One region of the Pseudomonas tructae genome, then DNA from elsewhere that is predicted to be linked to it. Evidence: predicted binding sites of a transcription regulator. Region 1 holds the regulator's gene; each other region holds the start of a gene.
What was found. The regulator sigma-54, encoded in region 1, starts transcription at its own class of promoters, with help from an activator protein. The targets are predictions, from matches to a motif close to ANTGGCATNNANNTTGCTNT.

Region 1 (7,462 bases):
GTACGGGTTGCCCGCACCGACGAAAAGAACCGCACCATGATCATTACCAGCAGCCGCATGACGGTATTCCCGCAGAAGCAATATGCGCAAACCGAGCAAGCCGTTAGAATCGACGGCGCCGGTGGCGTCACTACGGGCAATGGAATGAAAGCGTATTTGAAAGACGGCAGGATGGACCTGCTGTCCAACGTAAGAGGACAGTATGAGGCTCGTTAAAACCCTCCCCTTTTTGCTCAGCCTGAGCGCAGCACTGGGAAGCGCGAGCGCCTGGGCCCTGCCGAACGACCGTGACCAGCCGATCCGCATCCAGGCCGACCACGCTCAGCTGGATGACAAACAAGGCGTTGCCACCTACACCGGCGACGTGATCATCACCCAGGGCTCGATGATGATCAAAGGCAATACCGTGACCATCACCCGTACCGCCGGTGGCGATATCGACGTGGTGACCTCGGTGGGCAACCTGGCCTACTTCGAACAGCAGCAGAGCGCCGCCAAGCCGGACAAGATGCAGGGCTATGGCAAAACCATCCAGTACAATGCGCCGCAGAACCGCATCGTCCTGATCGACCGCGCCAAGGTCATCAACGAAGGCAACACCACCGAAGGCGAGAAAATCGTCTACGACACGGTGAAACAGATCGCTACCGCCGGTCGCGGTGGCAAAGTCACCGAGTCGCGTCCACGTATCGACATGGTGATCCAGCCGAAGAAGAAGGCCGAGTAAATGGCAACCCTCAAAGCCCAGCACCTGGCCAAGAGCTACAAAAGCCGGCAAGTGGTCCGTGACGTCAGTCTGTCGATCGACAGCGGTCAGATCGTCGGTCTGCTCGGCCCCAACGGCGCCGGCAAGACCACCTGTTTCTACATGATCGTCGGCCTGGTCCAGGCCGATCAGGGGCGCGTGCTGATCGACAACCTCGATGTCAGCCACCAGCCCATGCACGGCCGCGCCCGCGCCGGCATCGGCTACCTGCCGCAGGAAGCCTCGATCTTCCGCAAGCTGTCGGTGGCCGACAACATCATGGCGATCCTGGAAACCCGCAAGGAACTGGATCGCGATGGCCGACGCAAGGAGCTGGAAAGCCTGCTGCAGGAGTTCCACATCAGCCACATCCGCGATAACCTCGGCATGAGCCTTTCCGGTGGCGAACGCCGCCGCGTGGAGATTGCCCGCGCCCTGGCAACCGCGCCGAAGTTCATCCTGCTCGACGAACCTTTTGCCGGTGTCGACCCGATTTCGGTCGGCGACATCAAACAGATCATCCACCACCTGAAGGCCAAGGGCATTGGCGTTCTGATCACCGACCATAATGTCCGTGAAACCCTGGATATCTGCGAAACCGCTTACATCGTCAACGATGGTCAACTGATCGCCGAAGGCGATGCGCAGACCATCCTGGCCAACGATCTGGTCAAAGAGGTTTACCTCGGCCATGAGTTCCGCCTGTAGGCTTAAAGTACAAGGCGCTGCCGGAGCGCTGGCAAGCAGGCCAGATGATGGCTTAATTGCTAAAGCGCTCTAGGCAAACGCTGCAATTTCAGGCATATAATTTGCTTAAAGTTGGCGCTTCGGTGCCCTTGTAGTGGATGGCGCATGTGCGCCGGCAATTAAGGTGTTAAGCCCCTGCCATGAAACCATCGCTCGTCCTAAGAATGGGCCAGCAACTGACGATGACCCCGCAGTTGCAACAGGCCATACGTTTACTCCAGCTTTCGACCCTGGACCTCCAGCAGGAAATCCAGGAAGCGCTGGAATCGAACCCGATGCTCGAACGCCAGGAAGAGGGCGACGACTTCGACAACAGTGACCCGATGGCCGACAACGCCGAGAGCAAACCCGTCGCCGAAGCCCAGGAAAGCAGCTTCCAGGAGTCCGCCCCGACGGTGGACAACCTCGAAGAGGGCGAATGGAACGAACGCATCCCCAACGAGCTGCCCGTCGACACCGCCTGGGAAGACATCTACCAGACCAGCGCCAGCAGCCTGCCCAGCAATGACGATGACGAGTGGGACTTCACCACCCGCACCTCCGCCGGCGAGAGCCTGCAGAGCCATCTGCTCTGGCAACTTAACCTGGCGCCGATGTCCGACACTGACCGGCTGATTGCCGTGACGTTGATCGACTGCATCAACAACCAGGGCTACCTCGACGAGACCCTGGAAGAAATCTGCGACGCCTTCGACCCCGAGCTCGATATCGAGCTGGACGAAGTCGAAGCCGTGCTGCACCGCATCCAGCAGTTCGAGCCGGCCGGCATCGGCGCCCGCAACCTCAGCGAGTGCCTGCTGCTGCAATTGCGCCAGCTGCCACCACGCACGCCGTGGATGGCCGAAGCCCAGCGCCTGGTCAGTGACTACATCGACCTGCTCGGTGGCCGCGACTACAGCCAGCTGATGCGCCGCATGAAGCTCAAGGAAGACGAGTTGCGCCAGGTCATCGAACTGGTACAGAGCCTCAACCCGCGTCCGGGCTCGCAGATCGAGTCCAGCGAAGCCGAATACGTGGTCCCTGACGTGATCGTTCGCAAGGACAACGAACGCTGGCTGGTGGAGCTCAACCAGGAAGCGGTACCGCGCCTGCGGGTCAATCCGCAATATGCCGGTTTCGTCCGCCGCGCCGACACCAGCGCCGACAACACCTTCATGCGCAACCAGTTACAGGAAGCGCGCTGGTTCATCAAGAGCCTGCAAAGCCGCAACGAGACCCTGATGAAGGTCGCCACCCAGATTGTCGAGCACCAGCGAGGCTTCCTCGATCACGGTGACGAGGCGATGAAGCCGCTGGTGCTGCACGATATCGCCGAGGCGGTGGGTATGCACGAGTCGACCATTTCCCGGGTGACCACGCAGAAATACATGCACACGCCCCGCGGAATTTACGAGCTGAAGTACTTTTTCTCCAGCCACGTCAGCACCTCCGAAGGCGGTGAATGCTCGTCCACGGCGATCCGCGCAATCATCAAAAAACTGGTTGCAGCGGAAAATCAGAAAAAGCCATTGAGTGACAGCAAGATCGCTGGTTTACTGGAGGCACAAGGCATCCAGGTAGCACGTCGCACCGTCGCCAAGTACCGCGAGTCCCTCGGCATTGCACCGTCGAGCGAGCGCAAGCGATTGATGTAACGGCTCCTGAGGTGTGCCACCGCAGTTCAGTGGCAGGCGCAACACCTGCCTCTTATGCACCGGCAACAAAGGAGAAGCTGTATGCAAGTCAATATCAGTGGACAGCATGTAGAAGTTACTCAGCCCCTGCGCGAGTACGTCGAGCAGAAACTCAAACGTCTTGAGGGGCACTTCGACAAGATCACCAATGTGACAGTGATCATGAAGGTCGAGAAGCTGCAGCAGAAAATTGAAGCGACGCTGTTTATTCCCGGCGGCGAAGTGGTTGCAAATGCCGAACACGCAGACATGTATGCAGCGATCGACGCCTTGACCGACAAGCTCGACCGCCAACTGAAAAAACACAAGGAAAAACAGCAAAGCCTGCTGCAAGGTGCAGCGGCCCGCTGATCCCCCTCATCCATGATCCGACTTGAAACCATCCTGACCCCCGGCCGTTCCTTGGTGAACGTGCCGGGCGGCAGTAAAAAGCGTGCGCTCGAACAGATTGCCAATCTGATCGGTAAAGAAGTGCCCGAACTGGATACCCAGGACGTGTACGAAGCCCTGATCGCCCGAGAAAAACTCGGCTCGACCGGCTTTGGTAATGGCATTGCCATTCCCCATTGCCGCCTCAAGGGCTGTGAGTCGCCGGTCAGCGCCCTGCTGCACCTTGAAGCCCCCATCGATTTCGACGCCATCGACGGCGCCCCGGTCGACCTGCTGTTCGTGCTACTGGTCCCGGAAGCCGCCACCGATGCGCACCTGGAGTTGCTGCGCCAGATTGCCAGCATGCTCGACCGCGAGGACGTACGCAAAAAGCTGCGTGCGGCCACCAGCAACGACGCGTTGTACCAGGTCGTTCTGGACGTACAGAACGAGCCCTGATTATGCGCCTGATCATCGTTAGCGGCCGGTCCGGCTCCGGAAAGAGCACTGCCCTGGATGTACTCGAGGACAACGGCTACTACTGCATCGACAACCTGCCGGCCGGCTTACTGCCGCAACTGGCCGAAAGCGCGCTGATCAACACCGAACTGATGCAACCCAAGGTGGCCGTATCGATCGATGCCCGTAACCTGCCCAGTCACCTTTCGCGCTTCCCTGAACTGCTCGAGGATGCTCGTAGCCGGCATATCCAGTGCGATGTGCTGTACCTGGATGCCGATGAAGAAACCCTGCTCAAGCGTTTCTCGGAAACCCGCCGGCGTCACCCGCTGACCAACAACGAACGCTCCCTGGCCGAGGCCATTGAGGTCGAGAGCGAACTGCTCGGGCCGATCGCCGACCTCGCCGACCTGAAGATCGATACCACCAACCTGAACCTGTATCAGTTGCGTGACTCGATCAAACTGCGCCTGCTCAACCAGCCCGAGCCCGGCACCGCGTTTCTGGTCGAGTCCTTCGGCTTCAAGCGTGGCATGCCGGTGGACGCCGACCTGGTCTTCGACGTGCGCTGCCTGCCCAACCCGTACTGGAAGCCCGAGCTGCGTGATCACTCGGGCCTGGAACAACCGGTAATCGATTACCTGGCAGCGCAGCCGGATGTCGAGGACATGTTCCAGGACATCTCCAGCTACCTGCTCAAATGGTTGCCACGCTTTGCCGCCAGTAACCGCGCCTATGTCACCATTGCCATAGGCTGCACCGGCGGCCACCACCGCTCGGTGTACCTGACAGAGCGCCTGGGCCAGTTATTGCAACAATCGTTGAAGAATGTCCAGGTTCGCCACCGCGACCTCTAGCCCACAGGATCCCCGCCTCGATGCCCGCTTGCGAAATCACCATCATCAATAAGCTGGGGCTGCACGCCCGGGCAGCTGCGAAGTTCGTCGGCGTTGCTGGCCGGTTCCCCTGCCAGGTTCGCGTTGGCCGCAGCCCGCAGTCATTGGTCGATGGCAAGAGCATCATGGCGGTGATGATGCTGGCCGCCGGCAAAGGCACCAGCATTCATCTGCAAACCGAAGGCGAACAGGACAACGATGCGCTCGAAGCCCTGACCGTGCTGATCAACAATTATTTTGACGAGGGCGAGTAACCGCCCTCGCTGCGCTCAAGACAACGCGGTATCCATCACCATCATCAAGCAGAATCCGATGCACAGCCCCAGGCTCGCCAAGCGGTGATGACCGTTGCTGCGCGACTCGGGAATGATCTCCTGGGTCACCACCAACAACATCGCCCCTGCCGCGCAGGCCAGCCCCAGCGGCAACAGCAGCTCAGCCACCGTCACCAGCCAGGCGCAGACAACTGCCGCCAGCGGCTCGACCAGCCCGGACGCCGCGCCAATCAGGAACGCCTTGAAGCGGGCCATGCCGGCACCGGCCAACACCAGGGCGATAACCAGGCCTTCCGGGACATCCTGCAGGGCAATGCCCATGGCCAGGCTGTCGGCATCGGGCATACCGCCACCGGCCGACACGCCGATGGCCATGCCTTCGGGAATGTTGTGAGCAACGATGGCAATGACAAAAACCCAGATCCGCGCAGCAATCACTGGTTGCTGGCAGGTACCGACCAACGCCTCCGGTGACGCGCCAGAAACCTTGAGGTCGACCAGATACAGGCACAAGGCGCCGAACAGCAAGCCGAAACTGACCAGCCCACCAGCGCCCCATTTGCCCAGGCCGATGGCCTGGGCGGCATCCAGGCCGGGAATGATCAACGAGAACGCCGTGGCCGCCAGCATCACCCCGGCCCCAAAGCCGAGCAAAGTGTCGGCCAGCGCTACCGGCATATTGCGGATCACCAGCACCGGCACCGCGCCCAACGCCGTACCCAGGGCGCACAGGGCACCACCTTCCAGGGCCCGCAACATGCGCGGCTCAAGGTCCAGCCAGGCAATGCCCTGGGCTACCAGCAGGGCAAAGCCGACCAGCAGCAACAGGGTACCCAGCGCCAGGCGAAACAGCCGCACGCCACCAATTGACATCACATCCGAACGCATAGCGCTACGACTCACACAAGCGCGGCTGCATAACGACGCTCTACCTCGGACCAATCGATCACGTTGTAGAAAGCGTTGATGTATTCAGGGCGGCGGTTCTGGTACAGCAAGTAGTAAGCATGCTCCCAGACATCCAGGCCCAGGATTGGCATATTGCCGTTCATCAGCGGGCTGTCCTGGTTACCGCTGCTCTCCACCACCAGGGTCTTGGCCGGGGTCACGCTGAGCCAGGCCCAGCCGCTGCCGAAGCGGGTCAGCGCGGCTTTGGTGAAGGCATCCTTGAAGGCCTCGAAACCACCCAGTTGCTCATCAATGGCCTTGGCCACCGCGCCTTGCGGCAGGCCGCCGCCCTTGGGCGACATTACTGTCCAGAACAGAGAGTGGTTGGCGTGCCCGCCACCCTGGTTGATCACCGCGTTCTGCAGTTTCTCCGGCAGTTGCTTGACGTTGGCGACCAGTTTTTCCACAGGCCACTCGGCATACTCACTGCCTTCCACCGCCGCATTGAGATTGTTGATGTAGGTCTGATGATGCTTGCTGTGGTGAATCTGCATGGTCTGGGTATCGATGTGCGGTTCCAGCGCATCGTAGGCATACGGCAGTGCAGGCAAGGTATAAGGCATTTCACTGGATTCCATAGTGTAGGGCTGAAGGCGCGGCGCTATCCTGGCCGGCATGCAGGGCCGGCTGCGGCTCGTGCCGGTAAAGCAAGCGCTCGGTGCGCGGGTACTGGCCGTACTCGCTGATAAAGCTCAGCAACTCGGTGTAGGTCTTGCTGCTGTGACGCAGCGCGGCTTCGCGCAGCATCGGCGCCATGCGCGGATCCTGGGCGGTCTGCAGCAGCCGCTGGTGAATGGCACAGAGGTACTCGGCGCTTTCCTGCGGCTGATTCAGGCGCAGGTGCAAGTCGGCCAGGTTGTGGTGAGCAATGACACACACGGCCACCGCCTCGTCGGCGTCATGCCAGCGCTCGAACAACACCTGGGCCAAAGCCAGGGCCTGCAGATACAACTCACGGGCATCGACCAGCTCACCTTGTTCGAACAGGCGGTTGGCGATCTCGGTGGTGCGTTTCCAGTGCTGCATGACAAACCTCCAGAACGGTGGGCCTACTCAAATCCCGCCAGCGGTGAGCTTTTCCGGATCGAGCAACGCTTCGAGCTGACTGCGCGTCAGATCGGTGTGTTCCAGTGCCACCTCAATAATTGGGCGGCCCTGCTTGTAGGCGGTCTTGGCGATTTCGGCGGCCTTCTGGTAGCCGATGATCGGGTTCAAAGCCGTCACCAGGATCGGGTTGCGCGCCAGGGCTTCCTTGAGCTTGGGCTCATTGACCTTGAAACTGGCGATCGCCTTGTCGGCCAGCAGACGACTGGCATTGGCCATCAACTCGATACTGCTGAGCAGGTTCTG
Region 2 (7,462 bases), 2.7 Mb from region 1:
TCGCTGCCCGCGGCACCCTGCGCCAGGGCCCGCCCATGCGTTGGGGCGACGCCTTCACCACCGACTCGAACTTCGTCAACCAGCTGGGCCTGAACGGCACCCTGACCCTGATCGATGCGGCCAAGAGCCGTTTCGGTGAAGACCGCGCCAACGTCTGGAAGTCGACCATCGAGCAGGGGCTGGCCACCCAGACCGTGCGCGACATGCTGCTGACGCCCAACGACAAGCTGGTCGATGCCGACAGCGCCGCCGTGCGCCGCGACTTCACCCCGCCGGCGAGCAATACCCTGCCGATCAAGAACGTCGTGGTGATTCTCATGGAGAGCTTCGCCGGTCATTCGGTAGGCGCCCTGGGCAGCCCGCATAACATCACCCCGTACTTCGACAAGCTGGCGAAAGAGGGCTTGCTGTTCGACCGCTTCTTCTCCAACGGCACCCATACCCACCAGGGCATGTTCGCCACCATGGCCTGCTACCCGAACCTGCCAGGCTTCGAGTACCTGATGCAGACCCCGGAAGGCGGCCACAAGCTGTCGGGCCTGCCGGCGCTGCTCAGCGCCCGTGACTACGACGACGTCTATGTCTACAACGGCGACTTTGCCTGGGACAACCAGTCCGGTTTCTTCGGCAACCAGGGTATGACCACCTTCATCGGCCGTAATGACTTCGTCAATCCGGTGTTCTCCGACCCGACCTGGGGTGTGTCCGACCAGGACATGTTCGACCGTGGCAACGAAGAACTGGCCAAGCACGATGGCAAGAAGCCGATCTACGCGCTACTGCAGACCCTGTCCAACCACACGCCGTATGCGCTGCCCAAGGAGCTGCCGGTCGAGAAGGTCACAGGCCAGGGCCGCCTGGACGAGCACCTGACCGCCATGCGCTACTCCGACTGGGCCCTGGGCCAGTTCTTCGAGAAGGCGCGCAAGGAGCCTTACTTCAAGGAGACCCTGTTCGTCATCGTCGGCGACCATGGCTTTGGCAACCAACAGCAGGTCACCGAGATGGACCTGGGGCGTTTCAACGTGCCGCTGCTGCTGATCGCTCCGGGTATCCAGGAGAAGTTCGGTGCGCTCAACCACACCGTCGGTACCCAGATCGACATCGTGCCGACCATCATGGGCCGTCTGGGCGGTGAAACCCGTCACCAGTGCTGGGGCCGTGACCTGCTCAACCTGCCGGCCGGTGATCCGGGCTTCGGCATGATCAAGCCGTCGGGCAGCGAGCAGATCGTTGGCCTGATCAGGGGTGATCGCATCCTGATCGAGTCCAAGGACATGACGCCACGCATGTACCGTTACGAGCTGGGTGCCAACTTCAAGGCCGAGCTGATTGAAAGTCCGGACCAGCCGCAGTTGCTGCAAAAGCTTGAATCGTTCATCCAGACGGCAACCAAGAGTCTGCTGGATAACACTGCCGGTGTAGTACACGGCACGCCCGAATAACCATGTTGCTGGCGCAGTAAACAGGACCCCGGCTTGCCGGGGTCTTGGCTTTTTGGGCCATGAATGCTCAAATCGCGCGCCTCAGCAAACGTGGGGCTGCAACGGCTCCCATCAAAAAAGGATTTTTGCGTGCGAGTGTTGGTTTTGATTGCCTGCCTGTGTCATTCACTGTTGGCAATGGCCGAAGTGGCGCCGCCGGATTACCAGACGCCCCCCGGCTGGCGCACCGAATGCATCGGCCGGGTGCAATTCGATGTGCCCAAGGACATTGCCTGGCACCTTTCCAGTGGTTACTGGCAATACTACAATTTCGAGCTCCCCGACCCCACGATCACCCCCGGGGACAAGCAGATTGCCTACGGCGAAGGGGTGACTGGCGAGCTGCCCTTTCTGGTCGACATCGAGGTCAGTCCGTTGACCACCCGTGCACTCTACGAGCAGATCCGCTATGTGCAGAGCCTTACCCGTAACCCGGCGCAGGAACGGGTGGTGAAGGCACAGATGGAGGCGCTGGATGCCGCCATGATTGCGGCCCGTGACGATGAAACGCGCTACAGGGCCCTGAGTGATCAGTATTTCGACTTGCGTGAAAAGCTTGAGCGCATAGGCTATGTGAATTCCCAGCTGGTGGTGCTTGACGACATGATCAAGCAATTTACTGCCGAGGGGCGGCCGGTGGCGAAGTTGCAGGTCGAGCGCGATGCCTTCTTCGAGGAGCAGGCGCAGTGGCCGACCGATACAGAGTACGAACATGAGCGCTTTATCGAGCTGGGTGTGCCGGATGCCTCTGCAAACTGGTATGCAGGCAATCTGACTGCCTACCTGTGGCGCGAGCAACGCATCTACCGTTTCAAATTCTACAGTGGCGCCAATACGGCTACAGATTCCGCTGCGCTGGCCCGGCTGGAGCCCAGGGCGCGTGCTGTGCTGGCCGCGTTCCGCACCCGCAAGCAATACGAAATCCCCCAGGACAACGGCTTCTGTGTGCCCTACGGCTTCATCGCCGACGATGGCACACCGCGACATGCCATCACCCTGGGCCTCAACCCGGCAGACAATCCCACGCTGCTGCACCGCCTGAGCATGAGCAGTGACAGCGACAAGGCCGTCGAGATGGTGCCGATGCTGCTGGATCGACTGATTGCCAACCCGTTTCCCATGCAGCTCAGTGTCGACAAGTTCGGGCCCTCCAGCGTGCGGATCGGTGCCGCCAAGGGCAGGTTCGGCGGCGCACGCTTTCGCGCTTATGACCCTGACAGTTTCAAGCCGGCGGCCGCTGAAACGTTCAGGATGGTCGCCGGTGTCTTGTCCACCGAGTACCAGCCCACCGTGGTGCTGGGAGTGATCAACGAACACACCGAGCCGCCGCTTGCGTTCGAGCCCTCCAGGGACGATTTTCTGCGCACGCTGCAAAGCATCCGCGCGCTGCCGGGTGGTCACCGCTTCGAGCCGCAAGCCGACTGAACAACCACCCCGGGGCGAGGTCAACGGAAGGTAGGCCAGATTCACCCTGAACATCGGTACAGAGGAGAGTCCAATGAAAGACTGGGTCATTACCTTTGTTGACCAGAAGGGCGAGTGCACCACGCTGCCGCTCACCGCAGAGCTTGAGCCGAGTATCGAAGAGGCTGCGCGGTTGATTCGTTCCCACCTGTTCCCGGTCATGGACGAACTTGACCTCAATGATTTCCAGGACCGCGCATCGTCGCCCACGGCCAAATGGCTGAAGGAGCAGAGCGGGGTGGAGATCACTGCCATCACGCAAGCACCCTGAACCCGCATGCCGGCTGGCACGCCGGGCGATCAGGCGCTACGCTGCAGGCAAGGTCGGGCGATTTTTCTGATTGCCCGGGCTTGCCGATCCACGTCACGCAACAGCTCGAATTGCCCCCGCACGGCTTGTGTGGCGGGCAGGTGCGTTTTGCACTGAAAGTCTATCCATCGGTAGTGAGGAGGACGATTCATGAGCAGCCAATACGAGGACATCAGCAGCACGGTCTTGCGTCGGATGAAAGAAGGCGGGTTCAACTTCGCACAAATTCATCCCATCGAATTTTATGCGGTATTTCCGGACGAGGCACGGGCGCGGCGAGCGGCAGGAAAGTTTCGCGGCGAATCACTCAGTGCCCAGGTGCATGAGCGCGATGATGGCGCCTGGCATCTGGAGCTGAGCAAGGTGATGTTTGCAACCTATGGCGGTATCGACGCGTTCGAACAGGATTTCGAAGCGGTGATTGCCCCGCTGGGCGGTGAAATCGAGGGCTGGGGCGTCAAGCAGGAGCGGCAACTGGCCTGACGTCAGTAGGAGCGGGCTTGCCCCGCGATTGCAGTCGCGCGCTTCGCAATGAAGCGCTTATGTCAAAGCAATCGGAACGGTTGCACAGATCTGGTGCAACCGTTCTTCGTTTAAAACGCAACGTATTGAATAACAAGGAATTATGCCGCTGGCACGGGGCTTGCGATGGCTCGGGTGCACGGGTGACAAGGAGTTCGGCATGATCCGCACTTTTTACGACGAAATGTACGCCGCTGACGGCCAGGTCCGTCCGCACTACCGGGAATTCGCCCGCTGGTTATCCGAGACCCCGCCGGAGCTGCTGGCCCAGCGTCGACGTGAAGCCGACCTGCTGTTCCATCGTGCCGGCATCACCTTCACCCTCTATGGAGACGAGCAGGGCACCGAGCGGCTGATTCCTTTCGACACCATCGCGCGCAGCATCCCAGCCAGTGAATGGCGGGTGGTGGAGCGCGGTTGCATTCAGCGGGTCAAGGCGTTGAACCTGTTTCTCGCCGACCTGTACCACGATCAGCGGATTATCCGCGCCGGGATCATTCCGGCCGAGCAGGTCCTGGCCAATGATCAGTACCAACTGGCGATGCAGGGCCTGGACTTGCACCGCGACATCTACGCGCATGTTTCCGGGGTCGACCTGGTGCGCGACAGCGATGGCAGTTACTACGTGCTTGAGGACAACCTGCGCACCCCCAGCGGCGTCAGCTACATGCTCGAAGACCGCAAGATGATGATGCGCCTGTTCCCCGAGCTGTTTGCCGTCCAGCGCATCGCCCCCATTGATCATTACCCCAACCTGTTGCTCGATACCCTCAAGAGCTCCAGCCCGCTGGATAACCCCAGCGTGGTGGTGCTGACGCCTGGACGTTTCAACAGCGCGTTCTTCGAGCACGCCTTCCTCGCCCGCGAGATGGGCGTCGAACTGGTCGAGGGCGCCGACCTGTTCGTGCGCGATGAGCGGGTGTTCATGCGCACCACCGACGGCCCCAAGGCCGTGGATGTGATCTACCGGCGCCTCGACGATGCCTTCCTCGACCCATTGGCCTTCAACCCCGATTCGATGCTCGGCGTGCCCGGGCTGCTGGCGGCCTATCGCTGCGGCAACGTGGTACTGGCCAATGCCATCGGTACCGGGGTGGCCGACGACAAGTCGATCTATCCCTACGTCACCGACATGATCCGTTTCTACCTCGACGAGGAGCCGATTCTGAAGAACGTGCCGACCTGGCAGTGCCGCAAGCCCGAAGAGCTGTCCCATGTGCTGGCCCACCTGCCGGAGCTGGTAGTCAAGGAAACCCAGGGCTCCGGCGGCTACGGCATGCTGGTGGGCCCGGCTGCGACCCGTGCCGAGATCGAGGCGTTCGCCGCACGAATCAAAGCCCGCCCGGCGGCTTACATCGCCCAGCCGACGCTATCGCTGTCGACCTGCCCGACCTTTGTCGAAAACGGCATCGCCCCCCGTCATATCGATCTGCGTCCTTTTGTGCTGTCCGGGCGTGAGACCCGGGTGGTACCTGGCGGCCTGACCCGGGTCGCCCTGCGTGAAGGCTCGCTGGTGGTCAACTCGTCCCAGGGCGGCGGTACCAAGGACACCTGGGTGGTCGAGGATTAAGCCATGCTGAGTAGAACTGCCTCCGATTTGTACTGGATGTCGCGTTATCTTGAGCGGGCCGAAAACCTCGCGCGGATGCTCGATGTCAGCTATTCACTGTCGCTGATGCCCCAGGACGGTCGCGGCGATGGCCTGGATGAACTGGCCATGCCGCTGCTGATCACCGGCACCCTCGATGATTACCTGGAGCGCCACGGACAATTGCATGCCGAGCGCCTGTTGCACTTCTTTGCCCTGGACCCGGAAAACCCGGCGAGCATCTACAGCTGCCTGGGCGCCGCACGGGCCAGTGCCCACGCGGTACGTGGGCGGATCACCGCTGACATGTGGGAAAACATCAACGCTACCTGGCTGGAGATTCGCGGTATCGCCGAGCAAGGCCTGGGGCGCTATGGCATGAGCCGTTTCTGTGAGTGGGTCAAGGAGCGCTCGCACCTGTTTCGCGGTGCCACCTACGGCACCATCATGCGCAATGACGCCTTTCGCTTCATTCGCCTGGGCACTTTCATCGAGCGCGCCGACAACACTTTGCGCCTGCTCGATGCCCGCTACGAAATGCTCGGCGACGAGGCCGAGGCGGTCAGCGACAGTTCGGCGCGCGGCTATTACCAATGGAGCGCCTTGCTGCGTGCGCTGTCGTCATTCGAGGCGTACACCGAAATCTACCGTGACGCACCGGCCGCTCGCCATGTCGCCGAATTGCTGCTGTTGCGCGCCGATGTACCGCGTTCGCTGCGCGCTTGCACCGAGGAAATCGACCAGATCCTCGCCAGCCTGCCCGGTGGCAACGGCCGCCCGGCCCAGCGCCTGGCCGCCGAGGTGGACGCCCGCCTGCGCTACACCTCGATCGATGAAATCCTCGCCGAGGGCCTGCACCCCTGGCTGACCCATTACATCCCGCTGGTGCGTGAACTGGGTAATGCCATTCACAGTGCCTACCTGGAGGCTGTATGAGACTGACCATTAGCCACGAAACCGCCTACCACTACGACGACCAGGTGCGCGCCAGCATCCAGTACCTGCGCCTGACGCCCCATGACAGCGAGCGCCAGCAGGTGCTCAGCTGGCATTTGGAGCTGCCGCGCCCGGTGCGGGCGCAACTCGACCCGTTCGGCAATATTCTGCACGTGCTGAGCCTGGAGGAGCCGCATTGCGACCTGGTCATTGGCGCCCGTGGCCTGGTGGACATCGATGAAAGCCGTGAAGCGGAGCACGAACTGCAGTCGCCGCTGCCGTTTCTGCGCTTTACCCGGCTTACCGAGGCCGATGAAGCCTTGCGCGCCTTCGCCAGCCAGCAATGTCGCAAACGTCGCGATCGTTCGGCGCTGATCGAACTGATGAATGCCCTGAACCAGCGCATGGTCTATCGGCCCGGCAGCACCGCTGTGGACACCAGCGCTGCCCAGGCATTTGCTGGCGGAGCAGGGGTTTGCCAGGACCATACCCATGCGTTTCTCACCTGCGCGCGCAGCCTGGGGGTGCCGGCGCGCTATGTGTCCGGCTACCTGTTCGACAGCGACAGCCAGCAGATGGCCAGCCACGCCTGGGCCGAAGCCTGGCTGGACGATGCCTGGTACAGCTTTGATGTCACCAACCAATTGGCCCGGCCCGAACGGCACCTGAAGCTGGCGGTGGGCCTGGACTACCTGGATGCCTGTCCGGTGCGCGGCATGCGCCGTGGTGGTGGCTTTGAACAGATGCACGCCAAGGTACTGGTGACGCCGACGATCACTGCCCAGCAGCAATAAACATCAGGACTTGCGTGTGGCCATGTGGCGCAGGTAGGCCAGCAGGGCATCCAGTTCGCTGTCGCTGATCACCGACTCGGCAAAGCCGGGCATCTTCGCTTGCGGCCACTGGCGCAAACTTTGCGGGTCGCGGATATAGCGGCGCAGGAAGTCGGCTTGAAAGTATTCGGTCGGGTTGTGCGGCAGGTTCAGGTCCGGTCCGAACTGGGCGTCACCGGCGCCGTTGAGGCGATGGCAGGCCAGGCAGTTCTTCTGGAACACAGCAAAGCCCTGGTTGACCGGGTCATTGGCAGCCAGGCCTGGCGCCGGGCGCATGGCCGGGAAACGCTCGGCCACTGCCGCCAGGCGGCGAATGCTGGCGACC
Region 3 (7,462 bases), 550 kb from region 1:
CATCGGTCATGGCCGTGGTGCGCTGTGGCATGGCCGCGGTATTGGTAGTGGCCGCAGCGGCGCCCGCCGACGGTACGATACCTGCCAGAAGCCGATCAGTGAGCTTGCCCGGCAGCGCCAGGCGACGTGAATTGAGCGCCGCCATGTCATTGCGAGTACTGGCGGTTTCTTCACTGCGCACAGGCTCGGCAACCTTGGCCGCCCACAACGGACGCTGCTCGACATCCACCCGCGGGAACGGGCCGTTGTTCGTCGCAGCGCTGGCCTTCTGCTTGGACAACTGACGCATCAGCACCTCCTGCAGACCGATACCGCCACCTTCGCGGGACATGCTCACCGCCAGCTGCTGGTCGTACATCTGCTGGTACTGCTTGGTGGTCTGGGTGTTGAGCGGATTGTCCTTGGCCAATACATCAGTGGCCGAGCGCATCGACTTGAGCATTTCATTGAGGAACAGCGACTCGAATTCCTGGGCCACCTTGCGCAGGTTGGCGTCGCTGTCGCGATCACCGACCTTCAGCGAGTTCAGGCGATTGAGGTCGGTATAGGCGCCCGTGTCGGCGGCATTGAATGCACTTTTCGGCATATCCATGACCGGCTCCCTCAGATCACGATCAGGTCGGCTTGCAAGGCGCCGGCCTGTTTCAGGGCTTCGAGGATTGCCATCAGGTCACCGGGCGCTGCGCCCACCTGGTTCACGGCACGAACGATTTCATCCAGGGTAGTACCCGGGCCGAACTTGAACATCGGCTTGGCTTCCTGCTCGGCATTGACCCGCGAACGCGGCACTACTGCGGTCTCACCATTGGAGAATGGCCCCGGCTGGCTGACAATCGGGTCTTCGGTGATGGTCACGGTCAGGCTGCCGTGGGTGACCGCCGCCGGCGACACCTTGACGTTCTGGCCGATCACAATGGTACCGGTGCGCGAGTTGATGATGACCTTGGCCACCGCCTGACCCGGATCGATTTCGAGGTTCTCGAGAATCGACAGGTAGTCGACCCGCTGGCTTGGATCGAGCGGCGCGGTAACTCGCACCGAGCCACCGTCCAGGGCCTGGGCAACACCCGGACCGAGCAGTTCGTTGACTTTGTCGACGACGCGCTTGGCGGTGGTGAAGTCCGGGCGATTGAGGTTCAAGGTCAGGCTGTTGCCCTGATTGAAACCACTGGGCACAGAGCGCTCGACCGAAGCACCGCCAGGGATGCGACCGGCCGACGGTACGTTGACGGTGATCTTCGAACCATCGCGGCCCTCGGCATCGAAGCCGCCCACCACCAGATTGCCCTGGGCAATGGCATAAACGTTGCCGTCGATACCCTTGAGCGGAGTCATCAGCAGGCTGCCGCCCCGCAGGCTCTTGGAGTTACCGATCGACGAGACGGTGATATCCACCACCTGGCCCGGCTTGGCGAACGCCGGCAGGTCGGCGTGTACCGACACCGCAGCAACGTTCTTGAGCTGTACGTTGCCCGACCCAGGCGGCACCTTGATGCCGAACTGCGAGAGCATGTTGTTGAAGGTCTGCAGGGTGAACGGTGTTTGGGTGGTCTGGTCACCCGTGCCGTTGAGCCCCACCACCAGGCCGTAGCCAATCAACTGGTTGGCACGCACGCCGGAAATGCTGGCGATGTCCTTCAGACGCTCGGCCTGCACGGCGAACGCAGTGGACAGCAGAATCGTAGCGGCAATCAGCTGCTTGAAGTTGAACATGGTCATCCGAACCTAGAAAGGCCAAAGCGGGCTGATAAAGAACCGGTCAAGCCAACCCGGCTGGCTGGCATCGGCGAACGAGCCGGTACCCGAATAGGTGATGCGTGCATCGGCAACACGGGTGGAAGGCACCGTGTTGTCGGTGGCGATGTCGTCGGCACGGATCATCCCGGCAATTCGCACCAGCTCATCGCCGGTGTTGAGGGTCAGCCACTTCTCGCCGCGCACGGCAATGATGCCGTTGGGCAACACGTCGGCCACCGTCACGGTGATCGAACCGGTCAGGGTGTTGCCCTGGGCTGCCTTGCTGTCGCCTTTGGTGGCACGATCCCCGTTGTAGCCGGCACTGAGGCTCAAGTCGCCATCACCAAACGGGTTGTTGGTGGTCACGCTGCTGCCGAACAGTGAGGTCAGGCCGAGTTCGGCCTTGCTGTTCTTGGCGATCTGCGAGTTGGCGTTCTTGCTCGCCTGGGTGCGCTCGTTGAGGGTGATGGTGATGATGTCACCGACCCGGAAAGCCTTGCGGTCGCTGTACAGGTTCTGATCGAAACCGGCCTGGTAGATCGAGCCGTTGTTGGCCGCTGCCGGCAAGGGCGTACGCGGCAATACCGGCGCGTAGTAGGGATCGTTGGGCTTGGGCGTCGGCGCGACGCAACCGGCCAACAAGGCGATCCCACTCAGGGCAAGTACGGATAACACACGACTCATGACTCTGACCTCACGGTGAAACAGGCGCCGTTCAAGCGACCTCGAAGACTTTACTTACAGGTTCTGGGTAACGAACGAGAGCATCTGGTCGGCAGTGGAAATGACCTTGGAATTCATTTCATAGGCACGCTGGGTAGTGATCATGTTGACCAGTTCTTCCACGGTGCTGACGTTGGAGTTTTCCAGGGTCTGCTGCTGCATCACACCAAAACCGTTGAGGCCCGGGGTACCGATTTGCGGCGCGCCGCTGGCGGCGGTTTCCAGGAACAGGTTGCTGCCCATGGCCTGCAGGCCAGCCGGGTTGATGAAGTCGGCGGTCTGGATGTTGCCGATGACCTGCGCAGCCGGGTTACCGGCAGTGGTGATCGACACGGTGCCGTCCTGGCCAACGGTGAAGGTCTTCGCCTCTGGCGGCACGACGATCGCAGGCTCCAGAGCAAAACCATTGGCGGTGACGATCTGGCCATCGGAGTTCAGGTGGAAGGTACCGTCGCGGCTGTAGGAGACAGTGCCATCGGGCTGCAGGATCTGGAAGAAACCACGGCCGTTGACCGCCATGTCCAGCGGGTTATCGGTGGTCTGCAGGCTACCGGTGCTGAAGTTTTTCTGGGTGCCGACGATACGCACACCGGTACCCACTTGCAGACCCGACGGCAGTTCGCTGTCCTGGGTCGACTGCGCGCCTGGCTGACGCTTGATCTGGTAGAGCAGGTCCTGGAATTCGGCGCGATCACGCTTGAAGCCGGTGGTCGACACGTTGGCCAGGTTGTTGGAAATGGTCGTCAGGTTGGTGTCCTGGGCGGACAAACCGGTTTTACTGACCCAAAGAGCCGGAAGCATGCTGTTCTCCTCGCGCGCCTGTTTTACGGCGCTACGTCTGTGTAATTAGCCGATTTGCAAAACCCGAGCCATGGCTTCGTCGCCTTCCTTGGCCGTGGTCATCATCTTGATGTGCAATTCGAATTGACGGGACAGCGCCAGCACCGAGGTCATTTCCTCGACCGCGTTGACGTTGCTCGACTCCAGGAAACCGGAAACCACCTGGACGTTGGCATCAGCCACGGCGGGCTGACCGTCCTTGGTGTGGATCATGCCGTCCAGGCCCTTGGTCATGGTCTTGAGGTCCGGATTGACCAGCTTGATGCGGTCAACTTCGGCCATCACCCGCGGCCCCTCGCCCATGGCGCGAATGCTGATGGTGCCGTCCTGGCCGATCTCGACCTTCTGCTCTGGCGGCACGGCAATCGGCCCACCATTGCCCATCACCGGCATGCCGTTGCCGGCACGCAGCACACCCAGGCCGTCAATATTCAGGCTGGCGGTACGCACATAGGCTTCGCCGCCATCTGGGGTCTGTACGGCAATGAAGCCGTCACCACCGATGGCGATGTCCAGGTCACGACCGGTTTCCTGCATCGAACCCGGGCTGAAATCGGTGGCCGGGCGCTCGGTCATGGCATAGGCCCGCGCCGGAAAGCTGTCACCGAACACCGGCATCGAACGTGCCTGCTCCAGGTCGCGCTGAAACCCGCTGGTGGAAATGTTCGCCAGGTTGTTGGCATGGGCCTTCTGCGCCAGCGCGTTCTGGCTGGCGCCGGTCATGGCCACGTATAGCATCTTGTCCACAGTCATCCTCCGCTGCGCTGGCGAACACTTGCCGTTCGCCGCTGCTCTGCAGTGCCTGTAGCAAGTTTCAAACCAACTTTCAAAAAAGACGGAAAAACCCCAATCCATAAGGGTTTTAGGCGCACCAGAGCGCTCCTTCCAAAGAAACGCCGTCGAAAATACGGCGCCGATTTGCCGCTAGCGGCAAGCTCAATAGTCGCGGCAGGCGGCATTATTGAAAGGGCCGGCAAAACGCTTCCAACCCTCCCCCGGCGAGAATTGCGCGCACACCAGACGACCGCTCACCTGACTTTCCCAGCGATACCAGGGCGCGGCATCAGCCCAGACCTGCCCTACCAGCAAAACCGCGAACAGCGCCATCAGCAATCGTTGCAACATGATCGATACCCCTGAAATGCAAGACCCCTTCCGAGAAAGGGGTCTGTTCACGCCGACTACTTCAAACCCGCATCAGGTCATCTGAATGATGGTCTGCATGATGGTGCTCTGGGTCGAGATGGTCTTGGCGTTGGCCTGGTAGTTGCTCTGCGCCTTGATCAACTCGACCAGTTCGTTGGTCAGGTTGACGTTGGACGCCTCCAGCGAGTTGGACTGGATAGAACCCAGAGTGCCAGTCTTCGGCGCATCGATACCCGGAATGCCCGAGGAGTAGGTTTCAGTCCAGCGGGTACCACCCATTGGCTGCAGGCCTTGCTCGTTGGCGAAGCTGGCGATGGCGACCTGGCCGATGGCACGCGACTGCTGGTTGCTGAAGCTTGCGAACATCACACCGCTGGAGTCAATGCTCAGGCTCGACAGAATACCCGTGGCATAACCATCCTGACTCTGCGACAGACGCGTGGTCGGGGTGTTGTACGAAGTGGTCTTGGTCATGTCGATGGCAATGCCGCCCGCATTGGCGGCCGAACCGTTGGAACCCCAGACCGGCGGCGTGGCGTTCGGATTGGTCACGGTCGCTGGGACCCAGCCTGTCAGCTTGAAGACCTTGTTCACCACTTCGTAACCCGAACCTGCCGCACCAGCGGTCATGGTCTTGACGCTGCCGTCAGAGTTGAACTCGATATTGCCCACCAGCGGTTGCGGCGGCTCCTGGGCCGGGTTCAGCGGGTTACGGCCTTCGATCAGGGTGTACGACTTCCAGGTATTGGTCCCGGTCTTGACGTAGTACTGATCCATGACGTGCTCATTACCCTGGCTGTCATAGATCTTGGTGGAAAAGGTCTTGTTCCAGCTGTTTTCGTCAGTCGGGCTGAAGGTGACAGTTGCCGGAATGGTCTTGTCCGACGAATTCAGGTTCAACCCCTGATCGATCGCCGTGGTGCTCTTGGGCGCCAGCGCCGAAGTGTCGATCTTCAGGTCGGTCAGTACGCCATTGACGACCTTGCCGTTTTCGTCCACGCCATAGCCACGCAGGCGCAGGCCATCAGCGGTAACGACATAGTTGTCCTTGTTGGTCTGGAAGGCACCGGCACGGGTATAGCTGAGCGCGCCGTTGTCGCTGAGGACGAAGAAGCCCTGCCCCTGGATACCCATATCCAGAACGTTGCCGGTGTTGTTGATATCGCCGTTGGTGAACTGCTGCGATACCGCCGCCAGGCGCACACCGTTACCGATGTTGCTGGAACCAACACCCAGCTTGTTGGCCGAGTAGACGTCAGCGAATTCTGCGCGCGACGATTTGAAACCGGTGGTAGCGACGTTGGCGATGTTGTTGCCGGTCACGTCCAGTTGCTTGTTGGCTGCATAGAGACCGCTAAGGCCGATATTGAATGACATCTTTCACTCCTTGTGCCGCGTTAGCCGGCTCTATATACCGATGGTTTGGACTTTGGACAGGGCAATGCTGCCCAGACCTGCGAGATTGAGCATCATCTCGCCACCAGTCTGACTGATGGTGACGCTGCTGACGGTGGCCGGCAGCATGGTGTACATGTCCAGCTTCTTGCCATCGATCGTGGTCTTGGCGGCGAAGGTGTAGGTACCCGGATCGACCTTGTCGCCCTTGTCATTGGTACCGTCCCAGACAAACGCAGCGTTACCGGCCTTCTGTGCGCCCATGTCGATGGTCTTGACCACCTTGCCGTCCTTGTCGGTAATGGTGACGGTAGCATTGCTCAGCGCCTGAGGAACCACTACCGTGCCATTGAAGCTCTTGGTGGTATCGACCACAGCCTTGTCGGTCTGGGCAATCACCGAGCGACCGACCAGCGAAGAGGCCTGCAGCGCCTGCGACGATTTGTAGTTGCCGGAAATCGCTGTCACCGACTCATTGAGCGAGGTGATGCCTTCCAGGCTGCTGAACTGCGCCAGCTGCGCCACGAACTCGCTGTTGTCCTGCGGATCGAGCGGGTTCTGGTGCTTCATCTGGGTCACCAGCAACTGCAGGAACGCGTCCTTGCCCAGCGCCTGCTTGTTGGTGCCGGTCTTGCTGTTGGTGGCCGCAGCGATACCGGCGGCGTTGTTGGCGCTGGTTTCGCTGTTCTTCTTGCCCGACGCCTTGATGACGTCGTTCAGGCTTACGCCGGCAGTGGTGTCGTTAACGCTTGCCATTGGCTTCGTCCTTTATCACTGACCCAGGGTCAGGACCTTCTGCATCATGGTTTTAGCCGTGTTCATCAGCTCGGCGTTGGTCTGGAACGAGCGGCTGGCGGAAATCATGTCGGCCATCTCTTCCACCACATTGACGTTGGGGTAATAGACGTAGCCGTCCTTGTTCGCCGCCGGATGATTCGGCTCATAGCGCGCCTCAAGGTTGCTCTGATCCTCGACCACGCCGAGCACCTGCACACCCTGCCCTGCAGCATCCTGATCCTGGAACAGCGACTGGCTGACACCGGCCTGGGCCTGCTGGAAGGTAGTGGCGAACACCGGGTGACGGGCACGATAGGTCTGGTCGATGCTCGACGAGACGGTTTCGGCGTTGGCAATGTTCGAAGCGACGGTGTTCAGACGCGTGGTCTGGGCACTCATGCCGCTACCGGCAATGTTGAAGACGCTGGCGAGGGACATGAATTACTCTCCGCGCAGGGCCGATACCAGCCCTTTGAATTTACTGTTGAGCAGCGTGAAGCTGGCCTGGAAACCCACGGCGTTTTCCGCGTAGCTCGACTGCTCGAGCTGGGCATCGACGGTGTTCTGGTCGATCGACGGCTGCATGGGCGTGCGGTACTGCAGGGCTTCGTCACCCATGCTCAGGCCTTCGGCCTCGATGTGCCGGCTATTGGTCCGGTCGAGCGAAAAATGACCCTTGCTGGTCTGCTCGGCCTGGGCCGCCAGCACCGAAGCGAAGTCCATGTCGCGCGCCTTGTAGTTCGGCGTGTCGGCGTTGGCGATGTTGTTGGCCAGCACCTCGGCACGCTGGGCGCGAAAGCCCAATGCCTTTTCGTGGATGCCGAGCGCTTTGTCGAAGCTGATG

Region 2: EXN22_RS20165 (circularly permuted type 2 ATP-grasp protein) is a predicted target of sigma-54. The motif match lies at 3,889-3,908, and genes of this name have one in related genera.
Region 3: EXN22_RS09100 (flagellar basal body rod protein FlgF) is a predicted target of sigma-54. The motif match lies at 4,105-4,124, and genes of this name have one in related genera.

The regions. Positions count from the first base shown of each region.
Region 1 covers NZ_CP035952.1:1,406,814-1,414,275, reverse strand. Annotated here, with positions in the region: gene lptC (LPS export ABC transporter periplasmic protein LptC) at 1-216, shown strand, start outside; gene lptA (lipopolysaccharide transport periplasmic protein LptA) at 203-727, shown strand; gene lptB (LPS export ABC transporter ATP-binding protein) at 728-1,453, shown strand; gene EXN22_RS06440 (RNA polymerase factor sigma-54) at 1,633-3,126, shown strand; gene hpf (ribosome hibernation-promoting factor, HPF/YfiA family) at 3,208-3,516, shown strand; gene ptsN (PTS IIA-like nitrogen regulatory protein PtsN) at 3,529-3,993, shown strand; gene rapZ (RNase adapter RapZ) at 3,996-4,850, shown strand; gene EXN22_RS06420 (HPr family phosphocarrier protein) at 4,871-5,143, shown strand; gene EXN22_RS06415 (ZIP family metal transporter) at 5,159-6,052, opposite strand; gene EXN22_RS06410 (superoxide dismutase) at 6,064-6,675, opposite strand; gene EXN22_RS06405 (hypothetical protein) at 6,677-7,138, opposite strand; gene EXN22_RS06400 (class II fumarate hydratase) at 7,166-7,462, opposite strand, start outside.
Region 2 covers NZ_CP035952.1:4,403,761-4,411,222, reverse strand. Annotated here, with positions in the region: gene EXN22_RS20185 (LTA synthase family protein) at 1-1,445, shown strand, start outside; gene EXN22_RS20180 (T6SS immunity protein Tli4 family protein) at 1,509-2,909, shown strand; gene EXN22_RS20175 (hypothetical protein) at 2,983-3,219, shown strand; gene EXN22_RS20170 (ribonuclease E inhibitor RraB) at 3,409-3,741, shown strand; gene EXN22_RS20165 (circularly permuted type 2 ATP-grasp protein) at 3,941-5,350, shown strand; gene EXN22_RS20160 (alpha-E domain-containing protein) at 5,354-6,304, shown strand; gene EXN22_RS20155 (transglutaminase family protein) at 6,301-7,098, shown strand; gene EXN22_RS20150 (cytochrome c) at 7,102-7,462, opposite strand, start outside.
Region 3 covers NZ_CP035952.1:1,958,741-1,966,202, reverse strand. Annotated here, with positions in the region: gene flgJ (flagellar assembly peptidoglycan hydrolase FlgJ) at 1-592, opposite strand, end outside; gene EXN22_RS09115 (flagellar basal body P-ring protein FlgI) at 604-1,713, opposite strand; gene flgH (flagellar basal body L-ring protein FlgH) at 1,726-2,421, opposite strand; gene flgG (flagellar basal-body rod protein FlgG) at 2,476-3,261, opposite strand; gene EXN22_RS09100 (flagellar basal body rod protein FlgF) at 3,307-4,047, opposite strand; gene EXN22_RS09095 (hypothetical protein) at 4,237-4,422, opposite strand; gene flgE (flagellar hook protein FlgE) at 4,498-5,823, opposite strand; gene flgD (flagellar hook assembly protein FlgD) at 5,854-6,597, opposite strand; gene flgC (flagellar basal body rod protein FlgC) at 6,613-7,056, opposite strand; gene flgB (flagellar basal body rod protein FlgB) at 7,060-7,462, opposite strand, start outside.